Regions from separate parts of the Enterococcus sp. AAFC-DPL-6103 genome, predicted to be linked through region 2. Evidence: a T-box and tRNA genes for the amino acid it is inferred to sense, from the RefSeq annotation. Region 2 holds a T-box; the other holds one or more tRNA genes.
The links. The T-box of region 2 lies ahead of leuS (leucine--tRNA ligase). A T-box ahead of a tRNA ligase gene usually reads a tRNA of that ligase, here a tRNA-Leu.

Region 1: it encodes a tRNA-Leu, which carries the amino acid that the T-box ahead of leuS (leucine--tRNA ligase) is inferred to sense. The anticodon was not compared.

Annotation. Positions count from the first base shown of each region.
Region 1 covers NZ_CM177102.1:1,642,315-1,659,237, forward strand. The annotation lists gene AC4BC3_RS07850 (M15 family metallopeptidase) at 1-473, opposite strand, end outside; gene AC4BC3_RS07855 (hypothetical protein) at 496-1,026, opposite strand; gene AC4BC3_RS07860 (Gfo/Idh/MocA family protein) at 1,176-2,156, shown strand; gene AC4BC3_RS07865 (aromatic acid exporter family protein) at 2,205-3,170, opposite strand; gene AC4BC3_RS07870 (FUSC family protein) at 3,279-3,869, shown strand; gene floT (flotillin lipid rafts scaffold protein FloT) at 3,937-5,430, opposite strand; gene AC4BC3_RS07880 (NfeD family membrane protein) at 5,444-5,968, opposite strand; gene AC4BC3_RS07885 (DNA/RNA non-specific endonuclease) at 6,151-6,831, shown strand; gene AC4BC3_RS07890 (hypothetical protein) at 6,840-7,202, shown strand; gene nagA (N-acetylglucosamine-6-phosphate deacetylase) at 7,288-8,436, opposite strand; gene AC4BC3_RS07900 (helix-turn-helix domain-containing protein) at 8,512-9,348, opposite strand; gene AC4BC3_RS07905 (pyridoxal phosphate-dependent aminotransferase) at 9,572-10,789, opposite strand; gene AC4BC3_RS07910 (hypothetical protein) at 10,934-11,110, opposite strand; tRNA gene AC4BC3_RS07915 (tRNA-Leu) at 11,180-11,262, shown strand; gene AC4BC3_RS07920 (ABC transporter permease) at 11,382-12,152, opposite strand; gene AC4BC3_RS07925 (ABC transporter ATP-binding protein) at 12,145-13,080, opposite strand; gene AC4BC3_RS07930 (ArsR/SmtB family transcription factor) at 13,224-13,496, opposite strand; gene rpmG (50S ribosomal protein L33) at 13,672-13,836, opposite strand; gene AC4BC3_RS07940 (penicillin-binding transpeptidase domain-containing protein) at 14,088-16,241, opposite strand; gene AC4BC3_RS07945 (MurR/RpiR family transcriptional regulator) at 16,543-16,923, opposite strand, start outside.
Region 2 covers NZ_CM177102.1:2,407,350-2,424,272, forward strand. The annotation lists gene AC4BC3_RS11400 (sensor histidine kinase) at 1-107, opposite strand, end outside; gene AC4BC3_RS11405 (DUF624 domain-containing protein) at 100-714, opposite strand; gene AC4BC3_RS11410 (ABC transporter substrate-binding protein) at 800-2,257, opposite strand; gene AC4BC3_RS11415 (carbohydrate ABC transporter permease) at 2,290-3,210, opposite strand; gene AC4BC3_RS11420 (ABC transporter permease) at 3,223-4,170, opposite strand; gene AC4BC3_RS11425 (pseudouridine synthase) at 4,425-5,144, opposite strand; gene AC4BC3_RS11430 (putative polysaccharide biosynthesis protein) at 5,225-6,871, opposite strand; gene AC4BC3_RS11435 (UDP-N-acetylmuramoyl-L-alanyl-D-glutamate--L-lysine ligase) at 7,160-8,671, shown strand; gene AC4BC3_RS11440 (SGNH/GDSL hydrolase family protein) at 9,234-9,815, opposite strand; gene leuS (leucine--tRNA ligase) at 10,241-12,655, opposite strand; T-box leader at 12,759-12,971, opposite strand; gene AC4BC3_RS11450 (LysM peptidoglycan-binding domain-containing protein) at 13,041-15,062, opposite strand; gene AC4BC3_RS11455 (phosphatase PAP2 family protein) at 15,406-16,038, shown strand; gene mnmL (tRNA modification radical SAM protein MnmL/YtqA) at 16,065-16,923, shown strand, end outside.

The DNA of each region.
Region 1 (16,923 bases), 770 kb from region 2:
TGGACATGTTGTGCGAATACTTGCTCTTGTGATGTTACTGAACGAAATGCTGAAACCATAACAAGTGGATAACCAGCATCTTGAGCTGCTTGGGCAAATTCTTGATAATCAGATTCAATTCTCTTATCAATCAAATAACCATTTGATAATGCTGTCAATTGACTTGATTCATCGACTTCGGTTTCCAACTTATTTTCTGGTCCAACCAATACTAACTTCCAGTCATCTGGACTAACATCAGGTAGTTCTGCTGTCGCCTTTGTCTTTGTTTTTTGTTTACTTTTTTTTGTTGTTGATGAACTTTCAGTCGTATCGGTAATACTGGCAAGCCCTTTTTTAGGACTTTTAGCAGCTTTTTTTACTTCTGTTTGTCTTGTCGCCTCAACTTCGCCAGCATTATGGTCTGACATAAAAATGTAGCCCATCGCGCCAATCATAATAATGACTGAAGCAAAACCTAAAATTTTCTTCACTTAAAAAATCCTTTCATTCCCCTTAATACTCAGCGTTCCCTTCGTGGACGTAGGTTTCTTCCAGATTTTCATTCACCCAGTCTAAAAGTTCCACTTTCTCGCCTTCGATTTGTTGTTGAACATCCGCTGGCAATCGGAAATTCAAAATATCGTCATAGCCCCATTCATCATAGTGAATACTCACTTTCAAGTCAAGGTATCTGCTAGGATGTTGTTCATTTTTTAACGGGATCAATTCAACGTCAGCAACACCACTGTGTAACCACTTCTGGGCAATTCGTGTCTTGATTTGTTTGTACTCTGCAACAGCAATCGTTCTTTTTTCTGGAAAGATAATTGTTTGTCTTAGAATTTTTTGCGTTAACATCCATTCATAATCCGTAAAAAGATTTTTTACTTTTTGCATCGCTTCAGATGGTAAATTCTTTTCTCCATTTTTCCATGCGTCCCATTCTTTTTTATCGATTAGTAGGTACTCGTCTAAGAAAAATTGCTCTGATTCAAATTGTTCTAATAATACACTTATAATAAGGTCAATATATACTTGATGCATCCGAATCCCCTCCTCTTTTTATTTTACTTAAATTCAGAAAAAAAATCATCTTTTTCACTGCACCTTCAACTTTTTTTATCGATTAGACACTTTTTTTTAACATCAAAGCAAACTTTGCTATACTTGATAAGTAGGCTGTACCTATTTAAATTTCAAAAAAGGAGATATCTCTCATGAAAAAATATCAATGGGGAATTATCGGCTTAGGAACGATTGCGAAGGAATTCGCTGAAAATTTCAATCAAAATTCAAGCAAATTAACTGCAGTTGCTTCTCGTTCACTAACCAAAGCTCAAGCGTTTGCAACAGATTATGGGATTGAAAAAGCTTATGGAAGTTATCAAGATCTTCTGGCAGATGACGAGATTGATATCATTTATATAGCGGTGCCAAATCGTCAACACATTTCACATATTTTAGCAGCATTAGAAGCAGGAAAACATGTTTTATGCGAAAAAGCAATTACAATGAATACTGCAGAGTTAGTTGAAGCAATGAAGCTAGCAGAGGAAAAAGGGTTGATTCTTGCCGAAGCAATGACCATTTTTAACATGCCTCTTTATCAACGTCTTCGTTCGCTAGTAGATAGCAAAAAATTAGGTAAGTTAAAAATGATCCAGGCTCCTTTTGGTAGTGCAAAAGAACCAGATCCTACTAATCGTTTTTTCAATCCAGATCTAGCCGGAGGCGCTTTGCTTGATATTGGCACTTACGCGGTTTCGTTTGCACGCTTCTTTTTAACCGCTCAACCAGAAGTAATTGCTTCGACGATGATTCCGTTTGAAACAGGCGTTGATGAACAATCCGTTACGATTTTACAAAATGATCAGGACGAATTAGCAACTGTTAGCTTAACGTTCAGAGCAAAAATGCCTAAAGTCGGTATCGTTGCTTATGAAAATGGCTATATTACCATTACTGATTATCCACGTGCAGATCGTGCCGAAATCACTTATGTCGATGGTACAAAAGAATTGATCGAAAGTGGGAGTACTTCACAAGCTTTAAATTATGAAATTGCGAACATGATACAGATGATTGAAGGTGAATTACCTAACCGCTCACTTTATTTAACCAAAGATGTCATTGACATTTTGGATCAAATGCAAGTGCATTGGCAAAAAGCTTAACCTTAACAATTTATAAAAAAGGTCGAGACAAAATTGTCTCGACCTTTTTTATATGTTACTTTGTTGTTTTTGCTGGGCAAATTCTGCTTTGATTTCAATAAAACTTTTAAATGATTGCAAAAACTGAAACAATTCTGCACGGTTCTCAAACTCAGATCGTTTTTGTGGTAAAGGCATTTGCCGATATTCAGCATAGACTTCGTGGATTCTTTTCATAATGAGCGTACCATCGTTTTCTTCAGCGAATGTTTCAGCTGTGTAAATAAGTAGGCCATAAATTTGCTCACTATATGGATTAGGTGACTCAATTCGCTCTAAATTTTGAATCATATTATTTAGCACATTTAATTGTGCTCGTCTCATCGAAAAATACGTTTCATAATACCCTTCTTGTCTAACCCAATCGTTTTCATGATGATTTCGAGCCTCTAACTGACTTGTTCGAATAAATGTTAATAATTGTTGGCAATCTTCTTCGATATGCCGCTCTTTCTTTTCTTTTAATAATGAATCAGCCATTTCTTGTAACAACTGGCGAAACTCAACCTCAATCACTAATTGATTTTCTTGGAGCCGCTTTTCGGTATTAGGCATGTAAATATTTGCTATTAAAGCTAAGCCTACACCTATTACCATCAATCCTAATGCATTTAAAATCAGCGATATCGCCATGCTTTGCTCAACTAAATACTGTGTAACTAAAACAGAGTTCACTACGATTCCCTCAGTTAACTTGAATTGAACCGCTAGTGGAATAAAAAGAAGCAAAAATAAACCGAAGCCAATTGGAGAAAACCCAAGGAACGTAAAGCTAAAAAAAGCAACGACCGTCGCTAAAATAAAAGCAATAAAACGATCGACACCCGTCATTATCGTCGACCTTCTCGTATTGCCAACACTCAAAACAGCAATAATCCCAGCTGAAGGCCAATAAAGTAAAGGCAAGCTGCTTGCAATCAGCATGGCGAGTGTTGCACTAATTACCGTTTTTATTGTTCGCATACCAATTCGCATACATTTCCTCCTTTTTTCATCCAATTATACTAAACCTCTACGCTAAAAACTAGCAAACACACTAAAGATTCGTTATGATTAAAAAAAGGGATTAAAGGAGAAAAAGTTATGCAAGTCGGTCGTTTCCGCCTCGGTATGCGGACTATAAAAAGTGCACTAGCTGTTTTCATCTGTATGTTAGTTTTCCACTTCTTTCAGCGAGGTAATCCTTTGATTGCTGCGCTGTCAGCCGTTTTTTCTTTACGCCAAGATTTAACATCTACGGTTTCATTTGGTCGCTCTCGAGTCATCGGAAATTCTATTGGCGGCGTTTTAGCCATCATCTTCTTCTTCATTAAACACTACTTTCACAATGATTTTTTAGTTGAATTATTTTTACTACCTGTATTGGTTATCGTAACCATCGTGGTTTCAGATGGTATTGACAACAATTCTGGAATCATTTCGGCTATTTCTACTTTGCTAATGATTTCTTTAAGTATTCCACAAGGCGAATCCACGCTCTACGCATTACAACGAGTATTCGATACCTTTATCGGAACCTTCATCGCTCTAGGAATCAATTTTATTCTACGGCCACCAGAAGATGAGAAGAAACAGGAATTAGCTGAGGACTTAGTCGAGTTACAAAAAAAAGAGCGCACTTTACGCAAAAATTTAGCAGAAATTGAAAAACAAATCGAGAAACAAAAAAAATAAGTAATTACCCACAAAAAGACCACTGCAAAATGTTCAATCATTTTACAGTGGTCTTTTGATTAATTAACTATATTTCGTCATTATTTGTCGGTTTTGAGTCGGCTTCATACAAATTTACTTGACTTGAAGTCCCTTTTGTTGAAAGGTTTTCAATAATTTCTTTTAAGTCCAAACCCGTTGTTGCTTTCAATGTTTCTTGCGTGGATGCTAATAGATTTGTTGCATATCCTGTTACTCGATTTGCTCCACCATTTTCACCAGATCCACTTCCTGTGTCAACAACAGAAATTTTTTCAATATTTCCTAGTGGTTGTGCTGCTTCACGCATCAATTGTGGTAACATTTCGATCACCATGCTTAACACAGCAGCCTCACCGTATTCTTTAAAGGCATCAGCAATTTTTTGTTTTGCTTCGGCTTCAGCTTTTCCTTTTGCTAAGATTGCTTCAGCTTCGGCTTGCCCAGCCAAACGTGTTTGACTCGCTTGCGCCTCTGCTAAAGCTTCCACTCTAAAGCGTTCCGCCTCTGCTTCCGTTACTTCTTTTACTTTCTGTGCTTGTGCTTCTTGTTCTTTCGCATAACGATCTGCATCTGCTTTTTTCTTCACTTCAGAATCGTATTGTTTTTCTCGACGTATGATTTCTTTTTCTTCTAATTCAATTTGTTTTTGTCTTTCAACGACTTTCATTTGCATTTCTTGCTCAATAACTTGTTGTTGTGCACGGGCACTTTCTAAGTTATATGCTTGGTCTGCTTTCGCTTTAGCAACATCTTGTTCTTGTTTGTAGGTTGCTAATTTTAATTCTTTTTCTTTTACTGATTCAGCGATTTCTGTTTGTCGTTGTAATTCTGCAGCTTGTGATTCTTTTTCAGCTTGCGCTTTTTTGATTCGTGTTTCTTTCAACGCTTCGGCTTCAGCGATCTCTGCATCTCGCTTCACTTGAGCAATTCTTGGTTTCCCTAATGAATCAAGATACCCGTTCTTGTCGCGAACTTCTTTGATCGTAAACGACACAATGATCAGACCCATTTTTGCTAAATCAACAGAAGCAACTTCTTGAACACTTTGACTGAATTTATCCCGATTTTGATAAATTTCTTCCACTGTCATCGAACCCAAGATTGAACGTAAATGACCTTCAAGAACTTCTCTCGCTTCATTTTCTAGTTCATCGGTTGTTTTTCCTAAAAATTGTTCTGCTGCCGTGGCAATTTCCTCCACGGATGAACCGATTTTTATGATCGATGTCCCATCACACATAACGGGTACACCTTGTTCTGTGTAAACTTCTGGTGTAGAGACATCCAACTTACTAGAAAGTAAACTAATCCGGTTAGAACGTTGAAAAACGGGTAGAACAAATGCCCCACCACCCCGGACTATTTTGATTTTATTATTACTTTCGTCAGTATGGACATTTTTCTTGCCTAAATAACTACCACTGATAATTAACGCTTCATCTGGTTTTGCTGTTTGATACTTTGATACGAAAACGATTAAAAGCATCAATAGAATAAAGATAACAATTGCAACTGATAAAAAAGCTCCTGATATAACCATTCAACACACTCCCTTAAGATTTTAGCATTCCGTCATAAGGTATGACGTAGCATACTCTGTCTTTCACTTCGATAATCAACACTTTTGTTCCTCTTTGAGCCATTGTTTCTTGTTCTGTATAAAAACAAGCTGGCCGATTGATTGACCCTGTTACACTTTGAAGTTGGATTTCGCCCATTCCTGTGATTGGAATCGGTGTAACCACTTGTGCAACTTGTCCCTCTAATGTTTTTTCGGACGAAGATAGTGTTGCTTCTGCATTCTTCATTGGCATCAAAATATAAAAATTGAGTAAAAATACCAACACGCTTGAAATGGCAGCACTAATCACAAAGATCAAAACTGATGACCATTCAGTTAAGCTTTCACCTAAATAGCCGAATAGGCTGGTAAATGCTAACCAAGGTACTAACAGCATTGGATCTAGTGGGCCATCAAAATCAAAAATATCGCCAAAAACAACTAAAAGAACTGCGATCCCGGCACAAATAAGTAGCGTATACCAATAAATCGTTTCTAATGCAATCCCCCCAAACATAAAGCGCCTCCTTTTATCTCCTATCATACCAATTATCAATAACTGTGTACACCATATTTTATGACTGAAAAGCGGTACTTTATGACTTCAAGACAGCCCTTTACATTTTTTACTGTCACTAGTAATAAATTTTACTGTTCTAAACAATCTATTTCACCTATACTGAAAAGCGAGGTGAAAAAATGAAAAATATGAACAAACTTTTAGGTACACTACTTACCTTATTGATCGTAGGAGTTGCTAGCTGGCTGGGATTGGATTTAACTTCTGCCAATGATCCATCAGCACCTTCTTCTACTACGCAAGAACAGGTAACCCAACAGCATACACAAAACGGATTACCAACTAAAGAAGATCTAGCCCCTACTGGAAATAATTCTGGTCCAAAAGAATTCGGTCATGCGACTTTTTCAGCAGATGAGTTAAAAGACAACCAGAATGGTTGGATCACCTACCATTCTCTTGATCATCTTAATCGTCCTACAGGTGCGGACGCACTAATCAAGAAAAAAATGATCAATACTGGTACTAGTGCCAATCGAGAAATTCGTCCACCGGGTTTTGTTTCTGGTCCAAAATATGATCATTCGAGAGGACACTTGATTGCTAAACAATTTGGTGGAAGTGGTGATGAAAAAAAGAACTTAGTCACCCTTTATCAATTTCCCGTTAATGATCCGTACATGAATTATTATGAATTAGAAATTCGACAAGCACTTAACAAAGGAGAAACCGTTCGCTATCGTGTCACACCAAACTACACAAAAAATGAATTGATTCCAGAAAGTATAACACTTGAAGCCCAAGGACTAAGTCCAAATACAACGATCAACTTCAAAGTTGAAATTCCAAATCAGAAGTAGGTGATTCTATGTTTGAAATTCTGCACGATCAAACGTTAACTAAAACGATCGCATGGCTTCAAGAAGAAAAAGTCGAAACGATTGGTGAATTAGTGCTTTTCCCATCGACGGACTATCTGAAAAAAAGTCTAGCTGCAACACCATCTGCTTTAACGATAACTCCCACTGAATATCAGCAGATGCTCGACCATTACGAATTAGTTGCTCGCACAATTGATGGTGATTATCTCTTAGCAAGTGAGCAAGAAGTAATCATGATTCCACATTCTCATATCAAAGAAGATATTTCGTATTACTACAATACATTTTCTTCTCTCATAATAAAGTATGCGCATTCTAAAAATTCGATCGAAACTTTTTTCAAAAAATAAATGTTCCAAATGAAAACTACACAAAAAAAGGTGAAGCAAAACGTAAATACGCTTTGTTTCACCTTTTGATTTTTCTTAAAAGATTTTATGCGTGGTAACGTTCCACACCATCTAAATAAGTTGCTTCAAGTGACATATCAGGATTCAATACGATAAAGTCTGCATCGCGTCCTTGAGCGATTTTCCCACAAGAATCATCAATCTTACAGCTGATTGCTGGTACTAAACTAGCCATCATAACTGCTTGTTCTGGTGTTGCGATTCCCCAGTCAACAACGTTTTTGATTGCTTCTTTTAGCTGTAAAATACTACCAGCTAAGTTGCCTGATTCTAAACGAGCTGTCCCTTCTGCTACAACTACGGGGAATTCTCCTAGATTGTAATTTCCATCTGGCATTCCGCCTGCCATCATACAGTCAGTAATCAACGCAACGTGGTCGTGACCTGCTTTTTCCATCAAAATTTCAGCAGCATTTGGATGAACATGATGTCCATCACAAATTAGTTCTGAGAAGACATGTTCTAAGGATAACAATGCACCCACCATACCCGGTTCACGGTGATTCAATCCGCGCATTCCGTTGTAAGCATGAACGAAAACACTAGCTCCTGCTTCTACTGCTTTTTGAGCCTCATCAATTGTTGCGTTACTGTGGCCTAACGAAACAACAACCCCTTCATCTGTTACTTGTTTAACAAAATCTTCTACACCATGGCGTTCAGGTGCTAAAGCGATTTTTTTAATTAATCCACCTGAAGCTTCTTGCCATTCATGGAAAGTATTCAAGTCTGGATCACCAAAGTAGCTAGGGTTTTGGGCACCTTTATGTTCTTCTGTGAAGAAAGGACCTTCAAAATAAATTCCTTTGATTTTGGCTCCTGGCGCTTCTTGGTACATTTTTCCGATTGTTTCTGCTACATCTTTCAAGCGTTCTTTACTTGAAGTCAAGGTTGTTGGTAAGAAAGAAGTTACTCCACAAGATAATAATCCCTCAGACATAACTTTGATACCTTCAGCATCATTATCCATTACGTCGTGATTCATGTAACCATGAATGTGTGTATCAACTAAACCAGGTGCAATCCATTTACCACTTTGATCAATTACTTTTGCTTCTCCATCTGGCAATTCTTGTGAATATACACCAAATAGTCCATCCGTAATTTCTAGGTAACCGGCATTTTTTACACCTGACGATAAAAAGAATTTGTCAGCATAAATAAAAGTTCTCATTCTAACTCGCTCCTTTGATTTTCTACCCTTAAGGTACTCTTATTTCTATCAAAAGTCAATAATGGTCTACACCATTTATGAGTTTTTTGAAATCTTCCGGACAGCTTGCGCCAGTTCTTCATAAAAAGCTGCTTTTTGTGGTTCATTTTTCTTTTTATAAATCAAACTTTTTAGTGCAAACAAATCATTTAAAAAGTAATAACTGTTTTTTTCTTGGGTCCAACGAATGCCTCGATTAACATGCTCAAGTGCCGCATCAATTTCTCCTTGCTGAAATAAAAATGTGCCATAGTTATAAAAGATTTGTGACAGTTCACTTTTGACACGTGTCTCAATTGATTGTTGAAAAAGTTGGATACTTTTACTCAAATAATAGCGTGCTTCCGTTGGCCTTCCTGCAACTCCATAGATTTTACCAATTGCACTAATCAACTGAACTTCCGTATCAGAAACATACACACGGTCACTATGACTTGAATAAGTCAATGCTTCTTTTAGGTAGCAGACTGCTTGGGAAATATTTTTTGCTAAATAAAATTCACATACACCTAAATAGTAATAGTAACGTTGGTAATCAGCATCTGAATAAAGGTTGCTTTTGACTTCATCATTTTTCAAAAGCTGTGCTAATTTGCGATAGTCACGCCTTTGAAAGTAAAAATCTAATAAGTCTAACTGTTGTAAATTTTTACGAATATCTCCATGGGACAATGTCATCACATGATCAATGGTCACACCCAGCCGTTGACAAATTTGTGCCATTACCAGAACATTTGGCAATTCTTCATTATTTTCAATTCTGCTTAAAACACTTTGAGAACAAATACCTTGAGAAAGCATTTTTTGTGTCATGTTTCGTTCTTTTCTTATTGTCTTGATAATTGTCCCAAAGGAATCGACAAACGTTTCCATTATGTATCCTCCCAAAAATATGCGCGTTCGCATGATATCAGTATTTTACTTTACGAATGAGTAAACTTCAAGAAAAGGGCTGTTTCATCTTTTCTTGGGAAAGAAAATTACTCACCCATCTTTTGCTAACTTTTTTCACAACAAAGAAAAAGCTGCGACATTTTCAATGCCACAGACTTTTCTATACTGTTTGGCTAGCAAAACAATTTACTAAGAATTGTCATTATTTTTGTTGATAAGTCGTCAAAAATTCTCGCATTTTCCCAGCCATGACCTTCAAATCATCTAATTTTGGTAAATAAACGATTCGGAAATGGTCTGGTTGGTGCCAATTGAATCCGCCACCGTGAACAAGCAAAATATGGTGTTCATGCAAGAAATCAAGTACAAACTTTTCATCATCAAAAATATTAAAACGTTTTGTATCAATTTTTGGAAAAATATAAAATGCTGCTTTAGGCTTCACTGCTGATAAGCCCGGAATATCATTGATTGCATTGTAGACATATTCTCTTTGTTCGTAAATTCGACCACCAGGTAGCAATAATTCATCTACGCTTTGATAACCACCCAAAGCAGTTTGAACGATTTGCTGAGACAAGACATTGGAACACAAGCGCATTGAAGATAGCATATTTAAGCCTTCAATATACCCTTGAACTCGCGATTTGTCTCCACTAAGTACCATCCATCCTACGCGAAAACCTGCTACTCGATGGGATTTTGAAAGACCATTTAACGTCACAACAAATAAATCTGGCGCTAAAGTCGCAATGGGGATATGTTCTAATCCATCCATCACTAAACGATCGTAAATTTCATCTGAATAAATGATTAAATCATTTTGACGAGCAATCTCGACAATCTCTTCTAACAGCTCTTTGGGATAAAGAGCGCCAGTTGGGTTATTTGGATTGATAATCACGATTGCTTTCGTGCGGCTAGTGATTTTGGCTTTGATGTCTGCAATATCCGGATACCATTCCGCTTCTTCATCACAAATATAGTGCACTGGATTTCCTCCTGCAAGTGCAATGGATGCTGTCCATAAAGGATAATCTGGCATTGGTACTAACACTTCATCACCATTATCTAACAATCCTTGCATACACATAGAAATCAATTCACTGACACCATTACCTGTATAAATGTCATTAATCGTGACATTAGGAAATTTTTTTAATTGACAATATTGTTGAATCGCTTTTCTTGCAGAAAAAATTCCTTTTGAATCAGAATACCCCTCTGACTCACGCACATTCATAATCAAGTCACGAATTACTTCATTGGGTGCTTCAAAACCAAATGGTGCAGGATTTCCTGTGTTCAATTTCAAGATGCTGATTCCTTCTTCTTGCATGCGGTCTGCTTCTTCAAGAACTGGGCCACGTACATCATAGCTGACACCTTCTAATTTGTTGGACTTTTCAAATTCTCTCATCTTCTTCGATCCCTCATTTCAAAAAGTTAGAAACTTCTGACTATATCATCGATAGTTATTTACCAAGTTATCCAATATCATACTCTATCACGTATAAATATACCAGCAAATTTCAAGAAATCCACTTTATAAACTTTGATCTTTTTAGTCATTCTTCTTTTTATTTTGTCGATAATCATTCCACAAATTAGCGCCCCAATCCATTGCCACACCGCAAATAACTCCAAGCATTAAGCCAAATAAAAGATTTCCTTTTGCTAGCCCAATTAAAAGTCCGGCTATCATTCCTAGTCCAGAAAACTCACCATCATATTTTTCCATTTGCTTTCCACTACTTTCTATCTTGACATCTGATGCAATCATCGCTATGATTATTTTGTTATTTATTTTGCAGACGTGATGGAACGGCAGACATGCAAGATTGAGGGTCTTGTGAGCATTTGCTCGTGTGGGTTCAAATCCCATCGTCTGCATCACTGAGAGATGGATCTTTGTGGATCCGTCTTTTTTATTATATAGCAAAAGCAACAAGAAAAGGTCGCGCCAGCATATTGGTGCGTTCTTTTCTTGTTGCTTTTTTCAACTATTTTCTTTAGCTTCGTAATCCTCGACCCTTTTCGATTAAATACCAGCAGACACTATAAAGGACAGCAATAAACACAATCAAAATGAAAATTGAAAAGATGATCGGCACGTCAATCGTTCCAAGAAATCCGTAACGAAACCCTGATATCATATACACAATCGGATTGATTTTTGAAACAGCTTGCCAAACAGGTGGTAACATCGAAATTGAATAAAAGACACCACCGAGATAAGTCAAGGGTTGCAGCACAAACGTCGGCACGATTGAAACATCATCATAAGACTTAGCAAAAATACCATTAAGTAAACCTGCCAATGAAAATAAAATAGCTGTCATCAGTAACGTGAGTACGACCATGGTCCATGAATAAACATGTAGTGGAACAAAAAAGAGCGAAATAATTGTTACCAATGTCCCAACTAAGACACTACGACCCAAACCACCAATGACAAATCCCCATATAATCACATGTGTAGGCACAGGTGCTACTAATAATTCCTCAATATTTTTTTGGAACTTTTGCGAAAAGAAAGAAGAAGAAACATTCGCATAAGAACTAGTGATTGCAGACATCATGATCAGACCTGGCACAATGAATTCCATGTAAGAAAATCCACCCATCTCACCAATTCGTCCACCAATCATTTTCCCAAAAATAATAAAATATAAAGAAGTCGTGATAACTGGTGGTACCAACGTCTGAACCCAGATACGCAAATAGCGATTTGTCTCTTTGACTGCTAAACTTTTAAGCGCAGTTAAATATAAATTAAACATTTTTTTCCTCCACATGACCATTTTCTTCTGTAATTTTCAAGAACAATTCTTCTAGACGATTGGATTTATTCCGCATTGAGAGTACCTTGATACCATTTTTTGTCAATTGTTCAAAGATTCCATTCACCCCTTGATTACGCTCGACCTCAACTGCAAGTGTTTGATCATCTTCCCAAAAATGCTTGTAGCCTAACAATTCAAATGAATTGGTATGTGGTTCTAAATCAAAAATAAAAGTTTCATATTGTAATTTTGATAACAAATTTTTCATACTAGTATTTTCAATCAATTCTCCTGCTTGAATGATTCCAATATTTCGGCAAAGCATTTCTGCTTCTTCCAGATAGTGGGTCGTCAAGATAATTGTCGTTCCATGTTCATTTAATTCTCGCAAAAATGTCCACATTTCTCGTCTTAGTTCAATGTCAACTCCGGCTGTTGGCTCATCAAGAATAAGTAAACGAGGTTCATGCATCAACGCGCGCGCAATCATTAATCGTCGTTTCATTCCTCCAGAAAGCATCCGCGCACGAACATTTCGTTTTTCCCATAAGTTTGATTGTTTTAAATATTTTTCACTTCGTTTCAAGGCTTCTTGCCTCGAAACACCATAGTATCCTGCTTGATTGACAACGATTTGTTGCACTGTTTCAAACGGATTGAAATTAAACTCTTGAGGGACTAATCCTATTTGTTGTTTGGCGCGCACTAAGTCAGTATCAAGGTCATAACCAAAAACACTTACTTTTCCAGAAGTTTTATTGACTAATGAAGTAATAATACCAATCGTCGTAGACTTACCGGCACCATTTGGCCCTAGTAGGGCATAAAAATCTCCTTCTTCTACAGCTAGGTCAATACCTCTTAAGGCTTCAACACCTGTTGCATATACTTTTTTTAATTTGTTTATTTCTAACGCATAAGTCATGAATTTTCTCCCTGTAAATTGAATTTTCTTCTCTCAAAAGAAGTGCATGTGATTCAGTGATCGTTTTGTTTAGTTGGATCAAACGAGTACAATCAACGAACAAAATAATTTTAGCTTGCTATGATTACGCATCTATTTATGTGTTAGTTAGGAAAGAGGTCCTGCATTGCTTTTAATAACTCTGAAGTCTCTTCTTTTTTCAAAAAATAATAATGCCACTTACGATCCTTCTCAACTGAAACGATTCCTACAGACTCTAAAACTTTCATGTGGTGTGAAAGAGTTGGTTGTGTAAAATCAAAATGATCTAGAACTTCACATGCGCACATTGGCCCCATTGAAAGTAGTTCAATAATTTTAATTCGATTAGGTTCAGCTAATGCTTTAAACATTTTTGACATTTGCTCATGATTCATTTCCTTTTCTCCTTTGCTAACAACTACTTTAACCAAACATCGCTAAATCATATACATTGATAACCATCTATGTATTATCTCTGTTTTTTTCTTTTACGTCAATCTCATTGATTCAAAAAGAACTAAAAAAGTTACAAGAAACATCGAAATGTTTCTTGTAACTTCTTAATCAAACTTATTTTGTTTCGCGGTGCAAAGTAACTTTGCGTTCGCGTGGGCAATATTTTTGTTTTTCCAAACGATCTGGATTGTTACGTTTGTTTTTGCTTGTTAGGTAGTTACGTTCTTTACAAGAAGTACATTCTAATGTGATGTTTACGCGCATGATTTTCCCTCCCATACTACTAGAATCCTCTAAGATGACTCTCAGACTTGATAATTTTACCATGATTGTTATGAGAAATCTACCCTTTTATGTCAATTTGTTAAGTAGTTTTACTTGACGTTTTTTCATTTCAACTATTATTTATTGATTAAATCCAGTTTATTTTAGTCATTTTTTTATTTTGACAAGTAGTTTCACTTGAAAAAACTATTTCAAAAGAAACAGCCAAACCAGTTTAAAACTGATTTGACTGTTTCCAAAATAAGTTATTTTGCTAGATACATATCATAATATGCGTCTGTGATTTCTTTAGCTATTGTTAAATTCATGTGGTCCTTTTCATCTGTTAAGTTTGGTAAAACCACGCTGATTGCGATTTCCGGATTATCCGTTGGGCCATAAGCTACGATATTACTATTGACGGTAGTGATGTCAGGATGCCCTTCTGCAATCGTTTCTGCCGTACCAGTCTTTGCTGATAGATCCATTTTTGCACCAGCTAATGGTTTTGCAGTGGTGTAACCATCTGTTCCATGAACTACTTGATGGAAACCTTCGCGAAGAATTGCCATATTTTCTGGTGAAATAGTGACTTCATTTTTAACAGTTGTTTCGATTTTTTTCTTTTGTTCACCTAAGTTCCCATTCTCATCATTTCCGTAAATCCCAGAAACGATATGCGGTTGGATTCTTTTCCCACCGTTGGCAACAGTTGAAGCATATTGTGCTAATTGGATTGGTGTATACGTATCAAACTGACCAAATGCTAAATCGGTAAAGTTACCAGATGTGTACCACTCACCATCATTATCTTTGTTGAATTTTTTCATGAAGTCAACTGAACGAGAAATCCCAGCTGATTCATTTGGCAAATCAATCCCTGTCGTTGTTCCCAATCCGAATTCTTTAAATGAAGTTCGTAATTCATCGTAAGCTTTTGCTTCTTCGTCAAGACCAGGAAGCCCCATATTTGGTGTGTATTCCAATCCTAACATTTTTAAAGCTACTTTGATCATATACGTATTTGATGACAACTCTAGTGCTTTTACTGCATTTAGTGCAACTTGACCACTTCTATTAAAGACAGAACTTTTTTCAGCCGAACCTTGTAATTGAATTGGTTCGTCGATTAAGACTTGGTTTCCACTAATTACACCTGTCTTCCAGCCAGCTGCTAATGTTCCTGCTTTGACTACAGATCCTGGAGTAAACGCGTTGGTGATCGTTCCCAGTGCATTCTCAGTGATTTCTCCTGAATTTTCTTCATGGCTAAAGCCAGCCAATGCTAATACTTCCCCAGTTTGTGGATTCATTGCAACGGCATATGCACCTGGAGAATATTTGGCTTTGCCATTATCAACTAAAGCTTGGAAGTTTCGTTTTAAAATTTCATCGACTTTATTCTGAAATTCTGCATCAATCGATAATTTTAAATTAGAGCCTTTTTCGCCTGCAAAAATTTCTTTTTGACTTGAAACATTTCCTTCGTTATCTAATTTTACTTCATATTGTGTTTTTGTTCCTTGTAGCACATCTTCATATTGTTTTTCTAAATAACTTTGACCAACACGATCATTTCGTGAATAGCCTTTTGCTAAATAAGCATCGATTTCGTCGGCAGGGAGTCCTTGTTTCTCTGTTGTTACACTACCCAAGATACTTTTCATTGAATCGGCAGCTAAGTATTCACGCGTCCAATCGACACCCGTTGAAACTCCAGGCAATTCTGAAGCATTTTCGGCAACTACCGCTAATTCACGATCTGTTACACCAGAATTTTTGATATACACTGTATTTAACTCGTACGCGCTGTTCATCCGTTTAAAGATGGTTGCCATCTTCAATTGTTCTTCATCGAAATTGATTTCTTCATCGGTTACTTTCTCCACTGTTGCTGCATATTGTTTGCTATTATCTAGTTGCTTTTCAGCAGAAGAAAGACGCTTCGTTGCTTCCGCTAAATGATCAGCGTCTGCTAACCAAAAGTCTTTTTTGTCACGAGCCGTCAGGGAGTCATCAACTGGAACATCAATTAGTTCATTCAATTTTTTCGTTAATTTCAATAAGTCCGTGGACGTCATCTGTGAACCTCGAGTAAAGGTAATTGCCTGATTTGCTTGATTTTTGACTAAGGCTTTGCCAGTAGCATCATAAATCATGCCACGAGGTGAACTTTCTTGAACAGTAATTGTGGAAGAAGATTTAACTTTAGCTTCCATCGTTTCACCATCAACGATTTGTAAATAACCCAATCTAGCAATCAATGCTACGAATAACGTAAATATAATAAAGAAAAGAACATTTAAACGAAAAGGGACATGGGAACGCCGATAAGGTTTATTCCTCGGTTCTTGTGTTCCCTTTTTTAACTTGTCAAACCAAGAATTATTTTTTATTTTTTTCATAAAATCTTTCATTATTTCCTATCCTTCCCGCATACTTACATTCACGAAAAATTATAACCAAAAAAGTATGAATAACAAAGAAAAAATCATCAGTTGATGAAATTCTTTAACGAAATTCAAGATACCAGAATTCTTTTGTTTCACAACAGGCGAAACATAGTCAAGAAACCTTGACTAAAAACTCATAATTTTAAGTGTTTTTTTGAAAACAACGTTTCCTATCCTTGTGAAACATCTTCAAAAAAATCAACACTGTGGAAAACTTTCTCCACACAAATTTCCTTCTTCACAAAAAAAATCAATTTTTTTACATCACCTATTTAAAATACTGCTGAATAGCTTCACGTGTTTGAGCCACTTTTTCGCTTAAATATTCATTTTTTGCCATGTAAAAATAAAAAATGATATCAACTGTCGCAAACTGTGCCAACAGCGAGTTTGTAGCCGCACTTCGATTCGTGATTTCTTTAGGTCGAGAAGTTTGAACAGTCACATCTGCTAATTTACTTAATGGATTGTTTCCAAATTGAGTTAATACGATTACTTCGATGTTCAATGATTTGGCTAATTCCCCCAGAGCGACAACATCCGCACTTTTTCCCGAATTTGAAACGAGCCAAAGGACTTTTTTTTGTTCGTTGCTGACTAATTGAGGTAGTAACACATGGATATCTTTTTCAAAGATAATTGGTTTACC
Region 2 (16,923 bases):
ATAATTGTTGCACCAATTGTGAGTACAGTCATTACTACTGCGTACTTACGTAACAAACGGTTGAGCAACGTTCCTTTTGAAAATAAAACTTTGAATGGATTATTCATAGTTTTCCATTCGGATCGCTAATTCTTCGCGCCATTTTTTCGTTGCCAACACATTCCACACGGTCAATAAACCCAGTAACCCAAATAACAATAAGCCTTTGAAATGCCATGTCAACATAAGAATAACACCACTACCAATAATCATCTTCAACAATGTAGAGAAACTCGATAAACTTGAAATAAAACTTAACTTGATCACATTGCCGAATGTCATTTCATATTCACTATCTAAAATCAAACTCCATTGATACGTTGCAAACAAATAAAGTAACCCAAATAACAAAATAAAGTCAATTCCCAAAAATAAGAGTCCCTGTATTTGAACAGAAAGGTAAAGATTATAACTTAGAATAGCTAGTGCTGAGAAAAAGAAGAAAAACAAATAATTTCCTCGCTTAAAATATTTCTTGAAACAGTACCAGCCTTGCTTGATTGTGATGTCTTTGTACGCAAACTCATAATGATAAAATAATTCATTGATTGTTTTCAACGCTGGTCCAATCCCTAAAATAATTCCTCCGGCTAAACTAAACAACCAGAAAAAAAGTGTTAGTTTAACTACTACCCACACGCGAATGAACAATGTCTCCAAAGCTTTTCCTAACATAATATCTCCTTTTCAAAACATAATCTTTTCTCTCTTATTATATAAAGAACAGCGAGCAGATGGAACCGCTCGCTGTCAGACTTATTTATTTTCGAAATTCATCGTATTGTTTTTGCATCTCAGTTAACACTTTTTCGTAACCAGCTTTATCTAATGCCTCGAGCAATTTAGGCAATGTTTCATCTGGATCAACCGTTCCGGTGTTTAATCCATCCATATACTGATTCATAACGTTTGAGATATTACTGATTTCTGTTTTAACACTATCTGTATTAAAGCTGAAGCCTAAGATTGGTGAAGTTTCAGCTTCTTCAATTGATTTGTCGCGTTTAGCGATCATTTCATCAGTAATCGATTCTTGTGTATATAAGATTGCATTATTCCCTGTGTTCCAAGCAGACATGTGAGTTTTTGGTTGATAGCCATCTAACAATTTGATCTTGTCGTTGGTTCCATCTACTTTTTCCCAAGCCTCGCCTTCAATCCCCCAAACTAATCCGTTCAATAATTCAGCATCGCTGTTAAGCAAGCCTAAAAATTCAACAGCTTTTTCTTTGTTTTTTGAAGTATTTGAAACAACGAAGTTTGCCATTTGTGCTTGTCCTGTTGATTTTAAAGGAACAGTGATTGATTTAGAAACTAATTCTTGGTTGGCTGCATTACTTAAAATTGTGTCGCCATAATCGAAAGGTCCTTGTGTTTCGCCACGTAGTAACCAAGTATTTCCTTCTAAAGGATAATCTTTGCTACTTGTTGCCGCATCACTTGGAATCAATCCTTGTTGGTACCAACTATGCATCGTACGAAGTAAATCAACATAAGTTTTGTTGTCATATTGATTGATGATCTTTGCTTTGTCTCCATTTAAGTCAATCGCAAACGGTAAGGTATTTCCTAAAGGATAATCAAAGTCGCCTTGAACTTTGAAACCTTGACCAATGGCAAAAGCAGCCGTATTTGGTTCTTTTTTGTGGAATTCTTGTAACACTTTTTCGGCATCTGCATAAGATTCGATACCATCGATTGAAAGGTTGTATTTATCTAACAGTGGTTTATTAAAAGTTAACACTTGTTGAGCAAAAACATTTCCATTTACTGGAAAGGCATATAATTTATCATTGACTAAGTTTCCCTTGATATAAGCTTCATCTAACGCATCATAAGCATCTTTAGCATATTTAGGCGCTAACTCCGTTAGGTCGGCAAAAGCACCTTTTTGAGCGTTAGAAACATAGTTGTTTGCATAAGCGATATCATAATTTTCACCAGAAGAAATGATTACGTTCATTTTTTTCTCGTAATCCCCAAAGCCAATATAGTTGATATTGACTTTCACACCAATTTTGTCTTCGATTCGTTTATTCGCAACTTCCATCAAGGCATCATAATTGTCTGGTTTATCACCAATTTGATACATTTGCAACGTTTTGCTGTCAGATCCTTCTGAATTACTACTTGCACTTGATCCTCCCCCACAAGCAGCTAATGTACCAACCATCAACGCTGAAACTCCTGTAAAGGCTAGTTTCTTCCATAACTTCATTTTACTTCCTCCTAAATAAAATAATTTATTATTTATTCCTTGACTCCACCAATCGTTAATCCTTTGACAAAATGCTTTTGGAAAAATGGGTAGCTAATCGCAATTGGCAATGTTGAGATAACAACAATCGCCATTCGTGCTGATTCTCCTGGTACAGCTGCTAAACCTCCGGCAAGCTGGCTTCCAGCACCCGCATTTTGTGTTAGATATTGAATATTACTTTGAATCTTCATCAACAAGTATTGTAATGGGACTAAGTTATCGTTTTGAATGTAAAGTAATGCGTTAAACCAATCATTCCAGTAACCTAAAGCAGCAAATAAACTAATTGTCGCAATTCCAGGAACTGCTAAGGGTAACACGATTTGAATAAAAATCCGCAACTCACTTGCTCCATCGATTCGAGCAGATTCAATAATCGAATCTGAAACTGAACGTTTAAAGAAAGTTCGCATCACGATAATATTAAATGGGCTAACTGCCATTGGCAAAATCAGTGCCCAAATCGTATCTTTTAATTGAAGTAAATTGGTCATCACCAAATAGTTTGCCACCATCCCTGGTGAAAACAACATCGTGATTAAACAAAAAACGGTAAAGAAACGACGGAATGGGAAATTAGAGCGGGATATTGCATAGGCATACAGCGAAGTGGCTGTGCTATTGATCAAGGTTCCTAAAACCGTCACTAAAACTGTTACAAATAATGCTTGGAAAATTTTCTCTTGCATTTGCCCAAATAGATACGTATAACCAAATGTACTGAATTTTTCTGGCCAGAAACTATAACCATTAGTTGCTAACGCTGTTTCATCTGTCAAAGAAATCGCGATAACAAATAGAAACGGCAAGATACAGGAGAAGGCAAAAATCGCGATCAATAAGTTAGAAAAGAGATTCATTGGTTTGCTGAAAGCTCGCACTTGAACCTGCTCTACTTTTTTCTTTTTCATCGAATCCTCCTCCTAAAACAATGCTGATTCGCTGTCGAAACGACGTGCGATCGCATTCGTAGTCATTAACAAAACAAATCCTACAACTGACTGATACAATCCAGCTGCTGCAGTCATTCCAAAGTCACCTGTAGAAGTCAATCCATTAAAGATATACGTATCTAAAACTTGAGTCACATCATACAGTGCGCCTGAATTTCGTGGAATATTATAGAATAATCCAAAATCAGCTCGGAATATATTTCCGACAGCTAAAATCGTTAAAATCGACATCAAGGGTACTAATTGAGGAATCGTCACATGTTTGATTTGTTGCCATTTGCTTGCGCCATCAACCATAGCTGCTTCATAGTAAGTTGGGTCGATTCCCATGACTGAAGCAAAGTAAATGATACTATTATAGCCGATTCCTTTCCACGTCCCAATGAACAATAGAATAAATGGCCAATATTTCGGTTCATTGTACCAATTGATTGCTTCTCTTCCATGACCTAAAAGCCATTGGTTGAAAATCCCTTTGTCTGGGCTCAAAAAGGCATAAACGAAGTAACTAATGATAACCCAAGATAAGAAATAAGGTAGTAATGACATTGTTTGATACACTTTTACTAACTTTTTATTCCTTAATTCACTCATGATAATGGCAAAAACAACCGAAATCAGTAAGTTTAGTGTAATGAAGCCTACATTGTACAAAATCGTATTCTTAGTAATTAAAAATGCCTGATCTGAAGAAAATAAAAATTTGAAGTTCTCCCAACCAACCCACGGGCTCTCTCTCAAACTTGCCAAAAATCCATCTGCAGAGATATGGAAATTTTTAAAGGCAACCACGTTTGCTAACACTGGAATATAGAAGAAGAAGATCATCCACAACATCCCAGGAACAGCCATTAAAATCAAGGCTTTAAAACGCCAAGCCATTGAAAAAAAATGTTTTAACCCCTTTCTTTTTTTCATCAAAAAACTCCTTTCAACTTGTTCGCACCGTTATTATAGCGCTTTCAAAAACAAGATTGAATAAACAAATTATAGGTATAATGAAACAAACTATAGCTGACATTGAACTATTTTTAATTGGTTGTTGGCTAATTCTGAATTTGTCCAATAAAAAAAGGAGAAATACAGTAAATTCCACCTTTCTTTGTTTGTGCTAAAAAATAGTTGATTTGACTACGTAACTACGCAGTTAAATCAACTATTTTTTTAAGTATTCACTTTTCTTGGATTTTTGCTAATTCTTCTACCGTCAATTCTCGATATTCACCTAGTGCTAAGTCTGCAGGCAACACAACATTTCCCATTCGGATTCTTTTGAGATAGGTGACATCTTTTCCAACTGCTTTCACCATTCGTTTTACCTGATGAAATTTTCCCTCATGAAGAATCAAACGAATTTCTGATGTCTCTTCTACTTCATTCACTGCATCGATCATTAAAACAGCAGGTAATGTTTCTTCTCCTTGGCTGATGACTAATCCTTTTGAAAAAGCTTGAACGTCTTCTGCTGTCATCACCCCAGTTACTTTTGCAAAATATTCTTTTTCAACATGTTTCTTTGGTGACAATAATCGATGTGCTAAAGCACCATCATTGGTTATGAGCAGTAAGCCTTCTGTGTCCTTATCCAACCTGCCTACTGGAAACAGATCTTCACGATAATCAAAATCATTCAACAAATCCAAAACAGTTTCATCATAGTTATCTTGTGTTGCAGAAACTACACCTGCAGGTTTATTTAAAAGATAATAAAAATTTTTTTGATAAGTAAGTTTTTCATCTAAATAAGCAATTTCATCCGTGAGTTCTTTTACCTGAAACTTATCACTTTTGATTACTTTTCCATTAACGGTCACTTGGCCTTTTTTGATTAGCCCTTTGACTTCCTTTCGGCTACCTAGCCCTACATCTGCTAAAAATTTATCTAACCGCACGCGTTTCCCTACTTTCTATAAAGAAAGGAACTTGCAACAACAGTCTATTGACGTTTGTCGCAACTTCCTCTTCTTTCTTTTTATTTGATTCGTAAGCGATAACGTAATCGGACCATACTACTGCCCAATAATTTCTCCGCTAAGCGAATTTTTAATGCTAAATAGCCATAAACTGCTGCACCAACACCAGCCACACAGACGACTAAAATCAATGATTCAAATTTACTATCTTGGCTTAAAAATAAACTTAAAAACTGCTTTGCTAATCCTGCTACTAACAACATCAATAACGTCATGATAAAAATCAGCAATGTTCTTCGCCAAACAAAACCAACTCGAAAACGTACAACTTGGTGCATTTTTCGGAGAATCAAAATACAAGAAACAGCAAACCCAATCATTGTTGCAAGTAATGGTCCGTAAACTTGAAATATTCTAATTGCGGGATACTGTAAAATTACTTTCACGATAAAGCCGATCAGCAAATACCGAATAGCTGCGCGATTTTCAAACATTCCTTGTAACATATTAGAGATCAACATATACAAACCTAAAAATAATCCTACAAAACTTGCTTGAACCAATACTTTACTACCTAATACATCTGGTGTGTAAAATAGTGTGTTCAAAGGATACGCTAACAACATCACACCCGCTGTAGCAGGAAACATGACAAAAGAAAAAAGCTGTAGATTCCCACTAGTTAACTTAGCCAATCCAGGACGGTCTTTCAATGTGACTGCTTCTGTAATCAATGGTAAACCTGTTGCCGCAATCGATGTCGCTAGAGCAATGACTACCATCGTTAATTTATCTGGATTTGCACTGAAAATAGAAAATAGATCAAGTAACTGAGCCTTTGAATATTCTGTCGTTGCAGACATGATTCGAATAAACGTAAACTGGTCAACCAATTTGAAAATCGTTACTCCAGATCCAACAATGATAAATGGAATAGCTTCTTTCATAGTATCCAATAATAGTTTTCTAGTTGCTACATTCACTTGGTTATTGCTGTGTTCAACCTGCTGAGTCATCAGAGGTTGTTGTTTGCGTAAATAATAAAGTAGAACGACAATACTAACTAACATTCCGACAAATGCCGCAAACGTTGACTGAGTGACTGCAGCTACGTAATCGCCTGTAGTCATCTTCATGATGATAAATGTCATCAATAACATGTAAAAAATTCGTGCAACTTGTTCAACAATTTGTGAAAGCGCATAAGGCATCATGTCTTGATTTCCTTGGAAATACCCACGAATCACACTCATACATGGAAATACTAATACAGCAATACTTAATGAACGCATCGTTGGAATCAATTCATCTCCGCCGCCAGAAGCATGGGCAAGCCACGGTGAAGCAAGATACATGAATGCTGCAAAAATAATACCTAAAATCCCCATCATTTGTAACGCACGGAAGAAAAGTCGGCGAGAAGTACCATATTCATTCAATGAATTATAACGAGCTGTTTGTTTGGCAATCGCTGCTGGAATCCCAGCTGTTGAAATCAATAAAAACAATGCATAAATATTATAGCCCATGTTAAACAAACCATTTGCTGCTTTGGCGTTTTCACCCATCCAGGCATACCATGGAATAATATAAATTGCCCCCAATAAACGCGAAAGGATATTACTTGTTGTCATCCAAGCAGAGCCTCGAGCCATTTTTTCTTGGGCTGTTAAAACTTTTTCTGTCGGTCCTCTTTGATTATTCATCTCAATTTTTCCAACTTTCTTCAAAACATTACTATTATTTTAATTGTTAAACAAGAAACTGGCAATCTCTTTTCTATGGTTTTTCTGTGAAGATGTACTTTTTTTGGATTCGGTTTCTTTTTAAAGCAGATTTTCGAGTCCTTTCTGTTTCACCCACCAAACCATGGCTAATTTTCTTAGGTAGTTTGATCCTAAACGTTTTTCCTAAAAAGAACCCTGCATTAAAGAAAAACATTTCATGCTATGCTATAATTAGTTAGAAATTTCAACGAAGCGAGGGATCAATCAATGAGCTTCTCCTTAGAAGATATCCGTGAATTATTACTAAAAGAAAATTTATTAAAAGAATTTGTTTCCGATCAAGGCTGGCATTTAACTGCGCCAACTAATTTTTCATTTGAAAATATTAGTTATGATTCTCGCCAAGTAGATGAATCAACTTTGTTTTTTTGTAAAGGTCTGAACTTTAAAGAAGCGTATTTACAATCTGCTGTTTCGCAAGGACTCGCTTATTATGTCGCTGAACAACCTTACGAAGTATCTGCTGTGGGCATTATCGTTACGGACATTCGTAAAGCGATGGCAATCTTAGCGATGGCCTTCTATGATTACCCACAACAAAAGCTACAAGTTATTGGTTATACTGGGACTAAAGGAAAAACAACAGCAGCTTATTTCACCAAGGCAATTTTAGACCATACGACAAATAATAAAACTGCCTTACTTTCGACAATGAATACAACGTTAGATGGACAAACTTATTTCAAATCTCATTTAACTACACCAGAATCTTTGGATTTATATCGTATGATGGCTGAAGCAGTCGCGAATGGGATGACTCATTTAGTGATGGAAGTTTCTTCTCAGGCTTATAAAACACAGCGTGTCTATGGACTAATATTAGATGTCGGCATTTTCTTAAACATTTCACCCGACCACATTAGTCCAATCGAACATCCAACATTTGATGATTACTTTTACTGTAAACGCCAATTGATTTTAAACTCTAAAACAGTTGTCTTGAATCATGAAAGTGATTATTTCGAGCTACTGAAAGAAACTGCTGACCTTTACCACATACCTGCAATCGTATATGGGCGTTCGCCTGAAACAACTTATCAAGTCACAAGCCTAGCTGGCTCTGGTCATCCATTTACTTTGACAAGTAATCAAGGTCAATTACCAATTGAAGCAGATTATAATATTTTACTTGCTGGCGGTTTCAATCAAGAAAATGCGGCTAGTGCAATCATTGCAGCTGCTTTGACTGGTGCTTCAATCGAAGATGCACAAACTGGCTTAAAAACAGCCCGTGTTCCTGGACGAATGGATCAGCTGATTCAGCACAACGGCGCGCATGTCTATGTCGACTATGCACATAATTATTTAAGTTTAAAAACCTTATTGAAATTTGCTAAAAGTGAACATCCTAAAGGACGTGTTATTGTTGTCTTGGGCAGTCCTGGAAACAAAGCTATTTCTCGACGCCATGATTTTGGAAATGTCTTATCAGAAACAGCAGATGTTGTTTTCTTAACTGCCGACGATCCAGCTTTTGAAGATCCTCAAAAGATTGCCGATGAAATTGCTGAGGCAATCACGAACGAAGAGTTACTTATTCATTATGAAATGGATCGGCCAACTGCGATTGAACAGGCTTTGGCTGCAAGTACAGCCGAAGATTCCGTAGTCATTGCCGGAAAAGGCGTTGATCCTTATCAAAAAATCAATGGTGAAGATGTCCCTTATGAAGGCGATTATGCTATCGTGAAGCGACTCATCGAGGATAAACACCTTTAATTTTTTGCTTATGCCTGTACACATTAATTTGTTAATCCCAAATAATGCAAATGGACTGCGAAGAAAATCGCAGTCTATTTTTATGTAAGGCGATTTATTTTTAGGTTGTTTTGTTTCGTTCTTCGACATTTCGTTGTTCAGCGGCTAAAAAATCTTTTAAATCGATTTTATTTGCTTTATTCAGCCCACCCTATCCGGAAGTCAGCTATTTTTCTCATCCTGTTTGCTTCTTTCTTCTATTTGGTTCTTGATTCCTGTTGCGAATTTTTCACTTTTTCCCACTCATTTCTTTTGTAAATAAGCTTCAACATTCTCTGTGAATTTCATACCATCTACTCCTTTTTTTCTCCATTGAAAGAGCATGTAGTTATCCTATAAATGCTCACTATTTATTTGCTTGACTACATGAAAAACCACCTTTCGATCTAAAACATGGGAACTAACCACTTTTAGTCTATGAAAGGAGGTTTTATTATTGAAACTATTTTGCGCACTTGTAAAACGGACAAGCCTTATCTCAATCCGTTTGTACAATGATGCACCAGATTAACGAATACGGAGATTATACCTGCGTCTCTTGACTCATTATGATTTGAGCAATCAACGAGCTTAAGAAATGATAACCTAATTTAGAAGGATGCAGACCATCTTCTTGTATAAATAAATTTGGTTCCTCAAAAGAAGTTTCTTGATGGTAACAATCGATAAATTCGACCGACAGTCTTTCAGCTATTTCTTTTGATAGTTGAACATACTCACCTAATATCTTAGGATCCGTTTGTTGTTTGATTGCTTCATCTACATAGCTAGGTCCTACTAAGATAACCTTACTGTCAGAAAAATAGTTGATGATTTTTTCAAGATTTCTTTGATACTCCAATTGATTGGTTCGAATGTTAATTGCATCATTAATGCCAAGAATTATCACTGTATAGTCAGATTGCAATGTTTGAGTATCCATCGTTACTAGACGTTTTAATCCACTTTCTGTCGAATCGCCTCTTTGACCTAAATTACTGATTACAAAATCTGAATGTCCTGAAAGTTCCAGTGTCCGTAAAAGATAGCGGTCTAGGATTTGTGCAACCTCTCCTTGAAAAAGTCCTGCAGCAATACTATCACCAAAGATGATGATTTTTTTCATATCTTTCATCCCTTTATATTTTATTCTTCTTAAATCTTAACACTGCTTGAAAGAAAGAAACAATTTTTTCATGCGTTATAAAAAATAACTATAACACCTATTTTAGATAATTATTCTTCTTAGCATCAGTGATGTATCTTTTCGAATACGCAATTTAAATATAGCGATTAAACAATCAAACAGGGGATTGATCGTTTTTTGTCTTTACCAACTTGAGCGGATGAATCCACGCTGATTTTTTTAGTCAATCTATTAGTTTCGTTCATAAACAAAAATGAAGTTAACAAAAAAAAATATAAAAAAACCGTCTAAAATTCGTTTTTGAAACGTTCATTTTAGACGGTTTTTAAATTTAAATTATGTTTGGAATAACTAGATTTTAACTGTTGTCCCAGACTTTATTCTTAGTACTTTTGATAATACACTTAGTTTGCAACAATATTAACTAATTTATTTGGGACAGCGATTACTTTACGAACTGTTTTCCCAGCGATTTGTTCTTGGATTACTTCATCTGCTAAAGCTACTTTTTCAAGTTCATCTTTCCCTAAGTCACGCGCAACATTTGCTTTAGAACGAACCTTTCCATTGACTTGGAAAACAACTTCGATTTCATCTTCAACTAACGCAGCTTCATCATACGTTGGCCAAGGAACATAAGAAATGCCATCTTCGTTTCCTAAAATTGACCAAAGTTCCTCGCCCAAGTGTGGTGCAACAGGAGCTAACAATTGAACAAATCCTTCAACATATTCATAAGGCAATGCATCAGCTTTATAAGCTTCGTTAACAAAGACCATTAGTTGGGAAATAGCTGTGTTGAAGTGCATACTTGCATAATCTTCTGTTACTTTTTTTACTGTCTGGTTGTAAACTTTTGCAAGCTTGCCGTCATTGATGGTTGTAATGCGATCACGCATTTTATTATTATCGTCTACGATCAAACGCCATACACGATCCAAGAATTTACGGCTACCTTCTAAGCCATTTTCACTCCATGCAATGGAAGCATCTAAAGGACCCATGAACATTTCGTACATACGTAATGTGTCCGCACCATAAGTTTCGACTACGTCATCTGGATTCACAACATTTCCACGTGATTTTGACATTTTCTCATTGTTTTCGCCTAAAATCATTCCTTGGTTATATAATTTTTGGAATGGTTCTTTTGTTGGAACAACGCCAATATCATACAAGAATTTATGCCAGAAACGAACATATAATAGATGTAGCACTGCATGTTCAGCACCACCCACATAGATATCCACTGGCATCCAACGTTCCAGTTTTTCATAGTTTGCTAATTCTTTTTTATTATGTGGATCAATGTAACGTAGGTAATACCAAGAGCTACCGGCCCATTGTGGCATCGTATTTGTTTCACGACGACCTTTTTTGCCTGTTTCTGGGTCAACAACATTGACCCAATCCGTGATATTTGCCAATGGCGATTCCCCAGTACCACTTGGTTTAATGTTATCTGTGATTGGCAAACGTAATGGTAATTCTTCTTCTGGTAAGGCAGTTACCGTGCCGTCTTCCCAATGAATGATTGGAATTGGTTCTCCCCAATAGCGTTGACGTGAGAACAACCAGTCACGTAAACGGTAGCTAACTTCTTTTTTACCAAATCCATTTTCTTCAAGCCAGCTATTCATTTTAGCAATGGCTTCTTCTGTATTCAAACCATCTAGAAACTCAGAATTGATATGTGATCCATCTTCCGTATGTGCTGCTTTTGAAAGATCGCCACCCTCAATAACTGGCTGGATTGGTAAATCGAACGTTTTGGCAAATTCATAGTCACGTTCATCATGCGCAGGAACAGCCATAATCGCACCTGTCCCATAAGAAGCAAGTACATAGTCGGCAATCCAAATTGGAATTTCTTTGCCGTTCACTGGATTGATTGCATACGCGCCGGTAAATACTCCTGTTTTTTCTTTGGCAAGATCTGTTCTCTTCAAATCAGATTTTTTCGCCGTTTCTTCAATATACGCTTCAACTGCTGCTTTTTGTTCTGGCGTCGTGATTTCACGAACCAAATCTAATTCTGGCGCTAGAACAGAATAAGTTGTTCCAAATAATGTATCCGGACGAGTAGTGAAAACTGTATAAGATTTATCTGTTCCAGCTACTTTGAACTCTACATTCGCCCCAACTGAACGACCAATCCAGTTTCTTTGCATTTCTTTAATACTTTCTGGCCAATCAACTGTTTCCAAATCGTCTAGTAAACGATCGGCATATGCCGTGATCTTCAACATCCATTGACGCATCGGTTTACGTACGACATCAAAGCCACCACGTTCGCTCTTTCCATCAATAACTTCTTCGTTTGAAATCACTGTTCCTAGTTCTGGAACCCAGTTCACAGCAACTTCTGCTTCGTAAGCTAAACCTTTTTCATATAATTTCGTAAAGATCCATTGTGTCCATTTGTAATACTCTGGATCTGTGGTGTTCACTTCTCGATTCCAGTCATAACTAAAGCCTAAAGAATTGATTTGACGACGAAATGTTTCAATATTTTTCTTCGTGAACTCTGCAGGATCATTCCCAGTATCTAACGCATATTGCTCTGCTGGAAGTCCAAATGCATCCCACCCCATTGGATGTAACACATTAAAACCTTGACTACGTTTTACACGTGAAAGAATATCTGTTGCTGTGTATCCTTCTGGATGGCCCACATGTAATCCTTGACCAGATGGATATGGAAACATATCTAGTGCGTAAAATTTTGGTTTTTGTGGATCATCTTGGGTATTAAAAGTGTGATTTTCCGCCCAATATTTTTGCCATTTTTTTTCTATCTCTTTATGGTTATAACTCATTTTTTGTCCCCCTGCATTTTTTTGTTGAAAGCAAGTTACTTTCGTCATTTTTTTCGTTCTACCGATAAAAAAACAAAAAAATCCTATAAAAAGATTGCTCTTTTTATAGGACGTAATCTACGTGGTACCACCTAATATTTACCTTTTCCATTGGAAATAGGCCTCAAACGTTGTAACGGTCGTCACCGCCACTGCTTACTTTTATGTTCAGCAAAGGCAACTCAAAGGCGAGTTCAAAAGCGTCCGTACACATTCTCACCAACCATGTGCTCTCTAAAACTTCCAACTTTTTACTAATTCCTTTTCAAGTGTTGTTTATTTAAGTAGATTCATAGTAACAAATATCTCCAGCAAGTTCAAATAGTATTTGACAAAATGTTCAGATTTATTTTGCAACTACCACACTTTGACCTGGATAAATGAAATTGTCTTTAATATTATTCCACTCAATAAATTGCGCCATTGAAAGATTGTGATCATTGGCAACGCTCCAAACAGATTCACCAGCTTTTACTGTATACTTTTTAGCCGCAGAGTTAGTAGCAGGTGCTGTTGTTTGTGCTGACCCTTTTTTCACAATGACTTTCTGACCTGGATAAATGAAATTGTTTTTTATATTATTCCACTCAATGAATTGTTCCATCGTGATATTATTTTTATTTGCTACACCCCAAACGGATTCGCCTGCCTTCACCGTGTAAAGTGTATCTCCACTGGTACTTGTGCTTGTCGTTGGCTTTGTATTATTTGAAGGCGTTGCATTATTCGCTGTATTATTTCCAGTCGTAGCTGCTGCCGAATTAGTTGATGCAGTAGAGCCACCCTTAATAATCAATTTTTGGCCCGGGTAGATGAAGTTATTTTGGATATTATTCCATTCAATCAATTGAGCCATTGTAATATTATTTTTATTTGCCACACCCCAAACAGATTCGCCTGCTTTCACCGTGTAGGTAGAAGAAGTAGTTGCTCCTGCTGAAGAGTTAGCTGAATTACTGTTGTTCGCAGTAGTATTATTATTGTTATTGGTTGTAGCACTACTTGATGTCCCGTTCTTCACGATTAGTTTTTGACCTGGATAAATGAAGTTATTCGAGATTTTATTCCATTGAACAAGTTGTGCCATCGTGATTCCATGGGCATTTGCCACGCCCCAAACAGAATCACCAGCTTTGACCGTATAAGAACCAGTTGTCGCTGCACCTGCATTCCCTGTATTAGTTGACTGATTTGTATTTGAGTTTGATGAACCTGTTGTCGTTGCGCCATTGGAAACAACTAATTGTTGACCTGGATAGACAAAATTATTTTTGATATTGTTCCATTGGATCAATTGATTCATTGTAATTCCATGGGCATTTGCGATGCCCCAAACAGAATCACCCGATTTAACGGTATATTTTGAACCATTGCTTGGTTGTGTATTTGTTGGATTACTATTACCCGAAGAATTTGTATTGCTTCCAGAATTATTGGTTGATGAGCCAGTTGATTGTTCCCCTTTGATCGTCAAACGTTGACCTGGGTAGACAAAATTATTTTTGATGTTGTTCCAATCAATCAATTGGGCCATCGTAATTCCATGGGCATTCGCAATACCCCAGACAGAATCCCCTGATTTAACAGTATATGTTGATGTTACAGTCGTAGAACCATTATCAGTTGGGTTCGTCACAGAACTATTCGAGCCTGCTCCTGTATTCACGCTACCGCCTGAACCAGTTGTAGCTCCCCCACCAGCGTTACCAGTTGCAGGCGTATCGTATCTAGTTAAGCCATAAGTTACAATAATATTGTTTAATTTTGTTGAATAAGTTGGATCTGTCGCGTAACGACCAGTTAATGCTGAAGTTGCTTCCGTATAGGACTTAGTATTACTTTTCCAAGTACCAGCATAATAATAGCCATTGCCAAAAGAAGTATTGCGCAACACATATGCATTATCACTAAATGATTCTGCAAAAGATGGGTAATGACGGAAAGGTTCTTTTTTTGTCACCCATTTGTTGTTTAAATATTCTAATGTATTCATATAAACAGTTTGACCTTGGTAACTGCCTTTGATTCCAAATAAATTGTGATAAGGTGCCTGTGACAACGCACTACTTCCCCAGCCACTCTCAACAACTGCTTGTGCGATCATAACCGAAGCATATAAGTCATTTGCTTGAGCAATGGGTTGCGCATAAGTCGATATTTCTGCGATAAATGCTGAAGTATTGATTCTCGCACCAACCTGAGCAGGTAGCTCATTTGCTGCTACAGGAACTGGTTGGATCAACGGTGCCGCAACAGAACAACCAACCATTGCAGTACCAACTGCTGCTACTCCACGTTTTGCATTTCGAAAACGTTTCTTTTCTTCTTGGCGTCTCCGCTCTTTTCTTCCAATCGTTGCCTTCTCCATTTTCTATCCTCCGCATCCATTTTCAGTTACTATAAGTATAACTTTTCTTAAACTACATTAAAAGTTCTTTAAACCCTTTGTTATCCTTTGTAATCTATATGTAATTTTACGTAACACCCAATCAACTAGTTTTGCAAAACCCTTGATAGCTATACCTTGCGAGAAATCAATATTTTTTAGGAACATCCATTTTTATTTCAGAAATATTACCAAACTTTTTCGTCAACATTACGTCGGATGTTATCATCGAAAATTCATCGTTTTTTCATTTGATTTTTTTGAGTAAAAAATCTAGCAATTAAAAAAATGCTATAATGATTTCATTATACGGAGGAGGAACTTTATGAACCAAAACAAATCATTTCGAGTTACAGGGAGTATTTTTCTTGTACTTTTCTTAACTCTTAGTTATTTTGTAAAATTTCATTTATCGCAGCTTCATAGCTTCGATCAATTTTTTACTTCAATTATTCGAGCACCTTTACCACATTGGAACGCTTACCAAATGATGGTGACAAAATTAGGAAATCCATTAACCGTCATTTCTATTTTTGTTTGCTTGATATGTTTCTTATGGATCAAAAAGAAACATATCGAACTAATTTGGTTAGCAACTAATTTCATTTTGATTGCCGGAGTCACCAATCCATTGATCAAATTATTTTTTATGCGTGATCGCCCTACATTACCCCACTTAGTTAGTGAGTCAAGTTACAGCTTTCCTAGTGGACATTCGACAGGAAGCATGATTTTATATGGTACATTGATTTTTTTGTTACCTTATTTGATAAACAATAAAACGGTACGAATTTTGTTGCAATTTATCTTAGGATTGATTATTTTAAGTGTTGGTATTAGTCGAATTTATTTGGGGGTACACTTCCCAAGTGATGTTTTAGGTGGTTACTTATTAGGATTAACTTGGTTATGTTACACTTATCCGATTTATTTAAAAAATAAGGAATCGATTACCTAACGAAGAAAAAGAAAGAAGGAATTTAAATGGAATTTCCTTATGCAGAAGGAAATAAACGTTACCATTCATGGAATTATGCTTTGCGTAATGAATTTGGTGGGAAAATTTTCAAAGTGCCTATCGATGGCGGTTTTGATTGTCCTAACCGTGACGGTACAGTAGCTCATGGTGGTTGTAGTTTTTGTAGTGTTTCTGGGTCGGGAGACATGATTGTCGCACCTGAAGATCCACTACCTATCCAATTTCATAAAGAGATTGACATGATGCACCAAAAATGGCCACATGTACAGCAATATATTGTTTATTTTCAAAATTTCACTAATACACATGCTCCTGTTGAAGTGATTCGAGAACGCTTTGAACAAGTCATCAATCTTCCTGGCGTTGTTGGACTTTCAATTGGTACACGTCCAGATTGTTTGTCAGATGAAGTGGTAGACTATCTAGCTGAATTAAATACCCGTCTCTATCTTTGGGTTGAGCTCGGTCTACAAACAACTTTTGAAGAAACTTCGATTTCAATCAATCGCGCACACGACTATCAAACTTATTTAGATGGCGTAAGTAAACTACGTAAACACGACATTCGCGTATGTACACACCTAATCAATGGCTTACCTGGAGAGTCTTTAGAAATGATGCGAGAAAATGTTCGCCGAACAATCCTAGATTCCGATATTCAAGGAATCAAACTGCATCTCATGCACTTGATGCGCAAAACACGTATGCTTCGTGATTATCACGAGGGTCGCCTTCAACTAATGAGTCAGCAAGACTATGTTCATGTGATCTGTGATCAATTGGAAATGATTCCTCAAGAAATCATTATTCATCGTTTAACTGGTGATGCACCTTGGGATTCTCTAATTGGACCAATGTGGAGCT